3 regions of the Alsobacter sp. SYSU BS001988 genome follow, and region 1 is predicted to be linked to each of the others. Evidence: predicted binding sites of a transcription regulator. Region 1 holds the regulator's gene; each other region holds the start of a gene.

What was found. The regulator PhoB, encoded in region 1, activates phosphate uptake and scavenging genes when phosphate is short. The targets are predictions, from matches to a motif close to TGTCATNNANCTGTCAT.
Region 2: a site for PhoB is predicted at 1,275-1,291, ahead of ACYVO7_RS14795 (YdcH family protein). Genes of this name have one in related genera too.
Region 3: a site for PhoB is predicted at 981-997, ahead of olsB (l-ornithine N(alpha)-acyltransferase). Genes of this name have one in related genera too.

What each region holds. Positions count from the first base shown of each region.
Region 1 is NZ_JBTAMK010000001.1:219,207-221,466, forward strand. It holds gene ACYVO7_RS01005 (GcrA family cell cycle regulator) at 284-820, shown strand; gene phoB (phosphate regulon transcriptional regulator PhoB) at 876-1,580, opposite strand; gene ACYVO7_RS01015 (ATP-binding protein) at 1,677-2,260, opposite strand, start outside.
Region 2 is NZ_JBTAMK010000007.1:67,328-69,587, forward strand. It holds gene purE (5-(carboxyamino)imidazole ribonucleotide mutase) at 1-122, opposite strand, end outside; gene ACYVO7_RS14785 (GGDEF domain-containing protein) at 231-827, shown strand; gene ACYVO7_RS14790 (YdcH family protein) at 842-1,048, opposite strand; gene ACYVO7_RS14795 (YdcH family protein) at 1,315-1,500, shown strand; gene ACYVO7_RS14800 (acyl-CoA synthetase) at 1,603-2,260, opposite strand, start outside.
Region 3 is NZ_JBTAMK010000001.1:459,968-462,227, reverse strand. It holds gene olsB (l-ornithine N(alpha)-acyltransferase) at 1-888, opposite strand, end outside; gene ACYVO7_RS01990 (ATP-binding protein) at 1,018-2,260, opposite strand, start outside.

The sequences.
Region 1 (2,260 bases):
ACTCTTTCCCGCCACGATCCTTGTTGAAAACACGCCCCGTCGCCGCCGGACTCTTGCACGTGAGTCACGCGATGTCGTAGGTTCACGACTGTCAAATACGACATGTGGTGCGGCGAACCACTCGAACGGCCCAAGATGAAACCCCGTGCTCCGCGATGCGGAGCGGCGCACGTGGGCGGATTCGCAAAGTGACGAGCATGCGTGAATTGGCGACATCGACGGCCTTCAAGAAGCTGCGGGCGCGAATTCAGAACGGCAACACAGTAGACGGGGATTGAGGCCAATGTCCTGGACAGATGAACGCGTCGAACTGCTGAAAAAACTCTGGAACCAGGGTCTCAGCGCCAGCCAGATCGCGGCGGAGCTCGGCGGAGGGGTCACCCGCAACGCCGTCATCGGCAAGGTGCATCGCCTCGGGCTGTCGGGCCGGGCCAAGACGCCGTCCCCTCAGCAGCAGCGGCCCCGCAAGGTGACGCGCGCGCCGAGCCATCCCATGAGCCACGGCTCGCCGGCCCCGATCGTCCGCGGCAACCTGGCCGTCATGCCCAAGGCCATCCCGGCCCCCGCTCCCGTGGCCGAACTCGCCCCGGTTCCGCGCAACGACGTCGTGATCCCGATGTCGGAGCGGGTGACCATCATGGAGTTGCGCGAGTCCATGTGCCGCTGGCCCCACGGCGACCCGACGAGCGAGGATTTCCGCTTCTGCGGCGCCAAGTCCCCGCCCGGCACGCCCTACTGCCACTATCACTCGCAGATCGCCTACCAGCCGTCGGTCGACCGCCGGCGCGCCGCGGCCCGCATGGCGGTCGCCAAGGGCTGAGCGGCGCCTCCTTCAAGAACCGACGCGGGCGACTTGGCCCGCGTCGTCCTTTGAATCAGCGGCGCGAGAAGGTCTCGTCGAAGGAGTAGCCGGAGCCGCGCACGGTGCGGATGGGGTCCTTCTCGCGGGGCCGGTTGATGGCCTTGCGCAGGCGCCCGACATGCACGTCGACCGTACGCTCGTCGATGTCGCTGTCGTGGCCCCACACCCCGTCCAGCAGCTGCGAGCGGGTGTAGACGCGGCCCGGCTTCTCCATCAGGAACTCCAGCATCCGGAACTCGGTGGGGCCGAGATGCAGCTCGCGCCCGGACCGGCGCACGCGGCGGGTCTCCCGGTCGAGCGCGATGTCGCCGGCCTCCAGCGTGCTGGCGACGCGCTCGGGCGAGGCGCGCCGCAGCAGCGCCCGGACGCGGGCGACCAGCTCCGGCACGGAGAAGGGCTTCACCACATAGTCGTCCGCGCCCGTCGCGAGGCCGCGCACGCGCTCGCTTTCCTCCCCGCGCGCCGTCAGCATAATGATCGGCAGGCGCTGGGTCTCGCCCCGCTGGCGCAGCCGGCGGCACAGCTCGATGCCGGAGAGGCCGGGCAGCATCCAGTCGAGCAGGATGAGATCCGGCGTGCGCTCTCGGATGCGCAGGTCTGCCTCGTCCCCGCGCGCGACGGTCTCGACGTCGTAGCCTTCCGCCTCGAGATTGTAGCGGAGCAGAAGCGTGAGGGCCTCCTCGTCCTCGACGATCAGGATATGGGGGGCCGTCGCCATGGGGGTCTCCGCCGGGATCTTCGGCCTTCTTCTATGACCGCAGCATGACATTCATATTACAGGCGAGAGGGGTGAATCCGCGCAGCTCGCCAAGGCTCAAGCGGGCGCCAGCGGAATCGTCACGCGGAAGAGGGCGCCCTCGCCGCGGCGGCTTTCCACCGTCAGCCGGCCCCGATGGCGCTTGGCGATGTGCTTGACGATGGCGAGGCCGAGGCCGGTGCCGCCCTTGTGGCGGCTCTCGGCGTCGTCGACCCGGTAGAAGCGCTCCGTCAGCCGCGGCAGATCGGCGGGGCCGATGCCCGGCCCGTAGTCCCGCACCGAGAGCCGCGCATGGTCGCGGCCGCCTTCCGAGACCACGTCCACGGCGACGTCCACCCGGCCGCCGGACTGGCCGTATTTGATGGCGTTCTCGATCAGGTTATCGGCGACGCGCAGAAGTTCGTCCCGGTCGCCCGGCGCGATCACGGGCGCGGAGTCCGCCAGCGCGAGCTCCACCTTCCGCTCGGCCGCCAGGGGACGGAGCGTGTCGATCACCTGCCGGGCCACGGCGACGAGGTCGACCGGGGCGTCGGGATGGCGATGCTCGTTCATCTCGATGCGCGACAGGGAGAGCAGGTCCTCGATCAGGCGCGCCATGCGCTGCGCCTGGCCCCGCATGATGGCGAGGAAGCGCTCGCGCG
Region 2 (2,260 bases), on a different contig from region 1:
GCCGACACGATGAGGCAGTCATGCCCGACGCCGAGCCCGTCCAACGTCTCGGCGGCGTGCCGCATCGTCGCCCAATCGGACTGGCTGCCCATGATGATGGCGACCGGCTTTGCCCCCGACATACTGCACGCTCCGCGCCGCGTTAAGCGGCCCTTCAGAAATGAAGCGGCGGAGTATAGTGACGCGACCCCCGCGCGCAAGCCGAGCCGAGCCCGATCGTGAAGGATGACGTGACCGCCGCCCGACCCCTCGCGGAAGCCGTCGACCAGCCGCCGCCCGGCGTCCCGGACCCCACCGCCGAAGCGCTGCGGCGCGAGCTCGCCGCCGCCAAGGCGCGCATCGGCGAACTGGAGGAGCTCGCCCATGTGGACGAGCTGACCGGCGTGCTCAATCGGCGCGGCTTCCTGCGCGAGTTGCGGCGCGCAGCGTCCTACACGCAGCGCTACGGCGTCCCGGTGTCGCTGGCGCTGTTCGACCTCGACGCTTTCAAGCCGATCAACGACCGGCACGGCCACCCGGCAGGCGACGCGGTTCTGGTCCACGCGGCCGGGATCCTGGCCACGAATCTGCGCGCCTCGGACGTGTTCGCCCGGATCGGGGGCGACGAATTCGCCATGCTGCTCTGGCACGCCGACGAGGAGGTGATCGCCGGCAAGGCCGCCGCCCTGCAGGCGCAGCTGGCGACCTCGCCGCTGCGGTGGCGGTCCGAGGAGATCGCCGTGAGCGTCAGCTTCGGGGTGTTCGCGCTGGACCCGGGCCTCGCCATCGAAGCCGTGCTCGAGGCGGTGGACCGGCGCCTCTACGCCGCCAAGGCGCGCCGCGCCTGAACCAAGGCGCCTGCTCAGGCGATGATGTCGGGCGTGATCTGGTCCGAGATCCGGATGATCTGATCCTTGAGCAGCAGCTTGCGCTTCTTCAGCCGCTGGATCTGCAACTGGTCTGCGGCCGCGATGCCTTCCAGGGCGAAAATCGCCGCGTCGAGGTCCCGGTGTTCGGTCTGAAGCCGGGCGAGCTCCGCCGCGAGCTGACCCTCTGCGAACTCATCCATCTCGTTATGCATGGTGGTGAAATGCGCCTCGCCTCAACCCGCCGACGCGAGCCCGACCACTATGCCAGAGCCTGCCGAACCGGCAAGGCGCCGCACGGGCGGCGACCGTCTTTTCGCGCCCCTGTGACGGCTGCGCTTGCAACCGACGGGCCTGCCCCCTAGCTGACATGAACGGCCTGCGGGGAGCGTTTTGGAACGAATCACCCTTCCCGGCCGGGCCGCGACTGTGTCAGACTGATGACGTCAGAAAACACGGGAGGTACCGCATGGCATTGCAGTCCCATCTGGCCGAGCTCGAGCGCCGCCACCAGGCGATCGAAAAGGAGATCGAACGGGAAATCGGGGCCCCTGCGGGGGACGATCTCAGGCTCGCGGAACTGAAGCGAAAGAAGCTTCAGCTCAAGGACCAGATCGAGCGTTTGCGTATTTCCGCCAAACCCACACTGCACTGATTGGCCATTGTGAGTGCTTCGCGCCGCTGATCCAAGGCGCGGACATTGCGTACTCCGCCGCATGCGCTCCCCGCGCTGCGGCGGTTTGATTTTGCAGCGGCCTCAGACCTCGCGGGCCATCTCACGCAGACGGAATTTCTGCACCTTTCCGGTGGATGTCTTGGGCAGCTCCGCGAAAACGATGTGGCGCGGGCATTTGTAGCCGGCCAGCCGCTCCTTGCACCACGCCATCAACTCCGCCGCGGTCGCCTCGCGTCCGGGCTTCAGCTCGACGAAGGCGCAGGGCGTCTCGCCCCATTTCTCGTCCGCCTTCGCCACCACGGCCGCGGCCTGGACGGCGGGATGCTTGAACAGCGCGTCCTCGACTTCGATCGACGAAATGTTCTCCCCGCCCGAGATGATGATGTCCTTGGAGCGGTCCTTCAGCTGGATGTAGCCGTCCGGATGCTTGACCCCGAGGTCGCCGGAGTGGAACCAGCCGCCCGCGAAAGCCTCGTCGGACGCCTTGCGATTCTTCAGGTAGCCCTTCATCACCACATTGCCGCGGAACATGACCTCCCCGATCGTCTCGCCGTCGGCCGGCGCGCTCTCCATCGTGAGGGGGTCCTTCACGTCGAGCGCCTCGAGCGCGAGATAGCGCACGCCCTGGCGCGCCTTGCGGGTGGCCTGGGCGGCCGGATCGAGCTCGTCCCAGGAGGCGTGCCAGTCGTTCACCACCGCCGGCCCGTAGGTCTCGGTGAGCCCATACAAGTGGGTGACG
Region 3 (2,260 bases), 240 kb from region 1:
CACGAGCACGTCGGTCGTGCCGAACTGACGGTCCACCACCGCGCCGTCCCCGAAGCGGGCGCCGACCCGCAGATAGCCCTTGATCAGCGGCGGCAGGCTGTGGAGGGCGGCCTTCGGGTCGATGTCGGCGGCCGCCAGCATGTTCATGTCCACCCGCCTGGACCGCGTCGCCGAGGCGCGCCACTCGGCGGGGGCCTGGGCATGGTGGTGCAGGAAGCTGAGCGGCAACGCCAGCCGGGCGGGGTCGACGCCCTCCAGGCTGGCGCATCCGAACATCACGTCCATGCCGTGCCGCCGGACATAGGTCCAGACGCCGTGCCACAGCAGCTCGACCGTCCGCTTGTCGCGGTAGGGCTGGAGCACGCAGGAGCGCCCGAGCTCCAGGAAACGCTTGCCCGGATGGGCGTCCAGCAGCGGCTGGATCTCGAACTCGCCCGCCGAGTAGAATCCGGCGTGCCGCTCGGCGATCTCCTGGCGAAGCAGCCGGTAGGTGCCGACCACCTTGGGCTTTCGGGCCCCCGGCCCGGACGCGCCGACGATCGCCGACGGGGCGTCGTGGTCGATCACCAGCAGGTGGTCGCAGATGGCGTCATAGGCGTCGATGTCGCGGCGCTTCAACCGCGAGCGCAGGTCGGGCACGGCGGCCATCTCGTCGTAGAAGACGCGGTAGCGCAACTTCTGCGCGCGCTTCACGTCCTTGGCGGTCTGGGCCAGCCGCACCTCGAGCGACCCGATGCGGCCGAGCACGCCGTCGAGCCCGGCGGGCGAGGGCAGGGGCGTCGCCCGGCCTACATGCGGCGCCAGGATCGCGGAGCCCTTCTGGAGGCCTCCCAGCAGCCGGGCGGCGAAGCCTGTGGGGCGATCGGCGAGATCGGACGGGTTCGACATGCGGGCGCTGACACCGGTGAGCCTGAGCGGCGCAGGAGCCGCCCGATGAAGGCGAAGCGCCGCGCTCGCGACGGCAGGCAGACCATATCCGCCTGACGGGATTGTGACAAACGGGCCTGCGGCGCGGCCTCAGCCCGTCCGGGCGAGGCTCTCCAGCCCGAGCGACGCGATCAGGGCGGCGGGGTCGAGGGGCTTGGCCACGGTGGCGTCCATGCCGGACGCGAGGGCGAGCCTGCGGTCCTCCTCGAACACGTTGGCGGTCAGCGCGACGATGCGGGTGCGCGGAAGGTCCAGCGCCGCTTCGGTCTCGCGGATGCGCCTCGCCGCCTCGTGCCCATCCAGCCCGGGCATGCGCACGTCCATCAGCACCAGGTCGAAACGCTCCTGCGGCGTCGTGGACGCGGCCGAAAAGCACTGGACGGCCTCGACGCCGTTCTTGGCCCAGGTGACGCTTGCGCCCATTTTCTGCATCAGCCGCGTGGCCAGGAGAGCGTTGATGTCGTTGTCCTCCGCCAGCAGGACCTTCATGCCCGCCGCGACCGCTCCGTGGACGCCCTGGGCCGCGCCGGCCGCCGCGACGCCCGGGACCGCCGCGTCCTCCGAAGGCGTCAGCCGCGACGACAGGGACCGCGCCCGCACCGGCTTCACCAGGTAGCCGTCGAAGCCCGCTGCGGAGGGCGGCCCGAAGGAGCGCCGTTCGAAGGGCGACAGCAGCACCAGCCTCTTCTCGACGCCGGAGCGCTTGGCGAGGGCCGCCAGCGTGCGCGCGTCCTCTTCGCCGACGGCGCCGTCGATCACCAGGAGGTCGGGAACATAGCCGCCGTCGTTCAGGCGGACGATGGCGCCTGCGGTCGTCCCGGTCGCATGCGCCCGGAACCCGAGCTCCTGCAGGCGCCGCACCATGTAGGGCCCCTCGAAGGGCGAGCGGGACACCACCAGCGCGGTCCGCCCGTCGCAGCGCGGGGACGCGTCGCCCGCGATCCCGGGCGCCGCCTCCTCCAGGTCCAGCGTGAACGAGAAGGCCGAGCCCCGGCCCGGCTCGCTGGCGACGGAGAGCTCTCCTCCCATGCCGGCCACGAGGCGGCGGGAGATCGCCAGCCCCAGGCCGGTGCCGCCGTGCCGGCTGGACGCCGAGCCGTCCACCTGCTCGAACTCCTCGAAGATGCGCGCCAGCCGGTCGGCCGGGATGCCGATCCCGGTGTCGGTGACGCAGAAGGCGATGCGTCCGTCCGGCGTCCGCTCGACCGAGACCCCGACGCCGCCCTGGTCGGTGAACTTGACCGCGTTGCCGGCCAGGTTGGTGAGCACCTGCCGCAGGCGGGCGGCGTCGCCCATCACGGTGCGGCGCAGATCGGCCGCGACGAATCCGGCG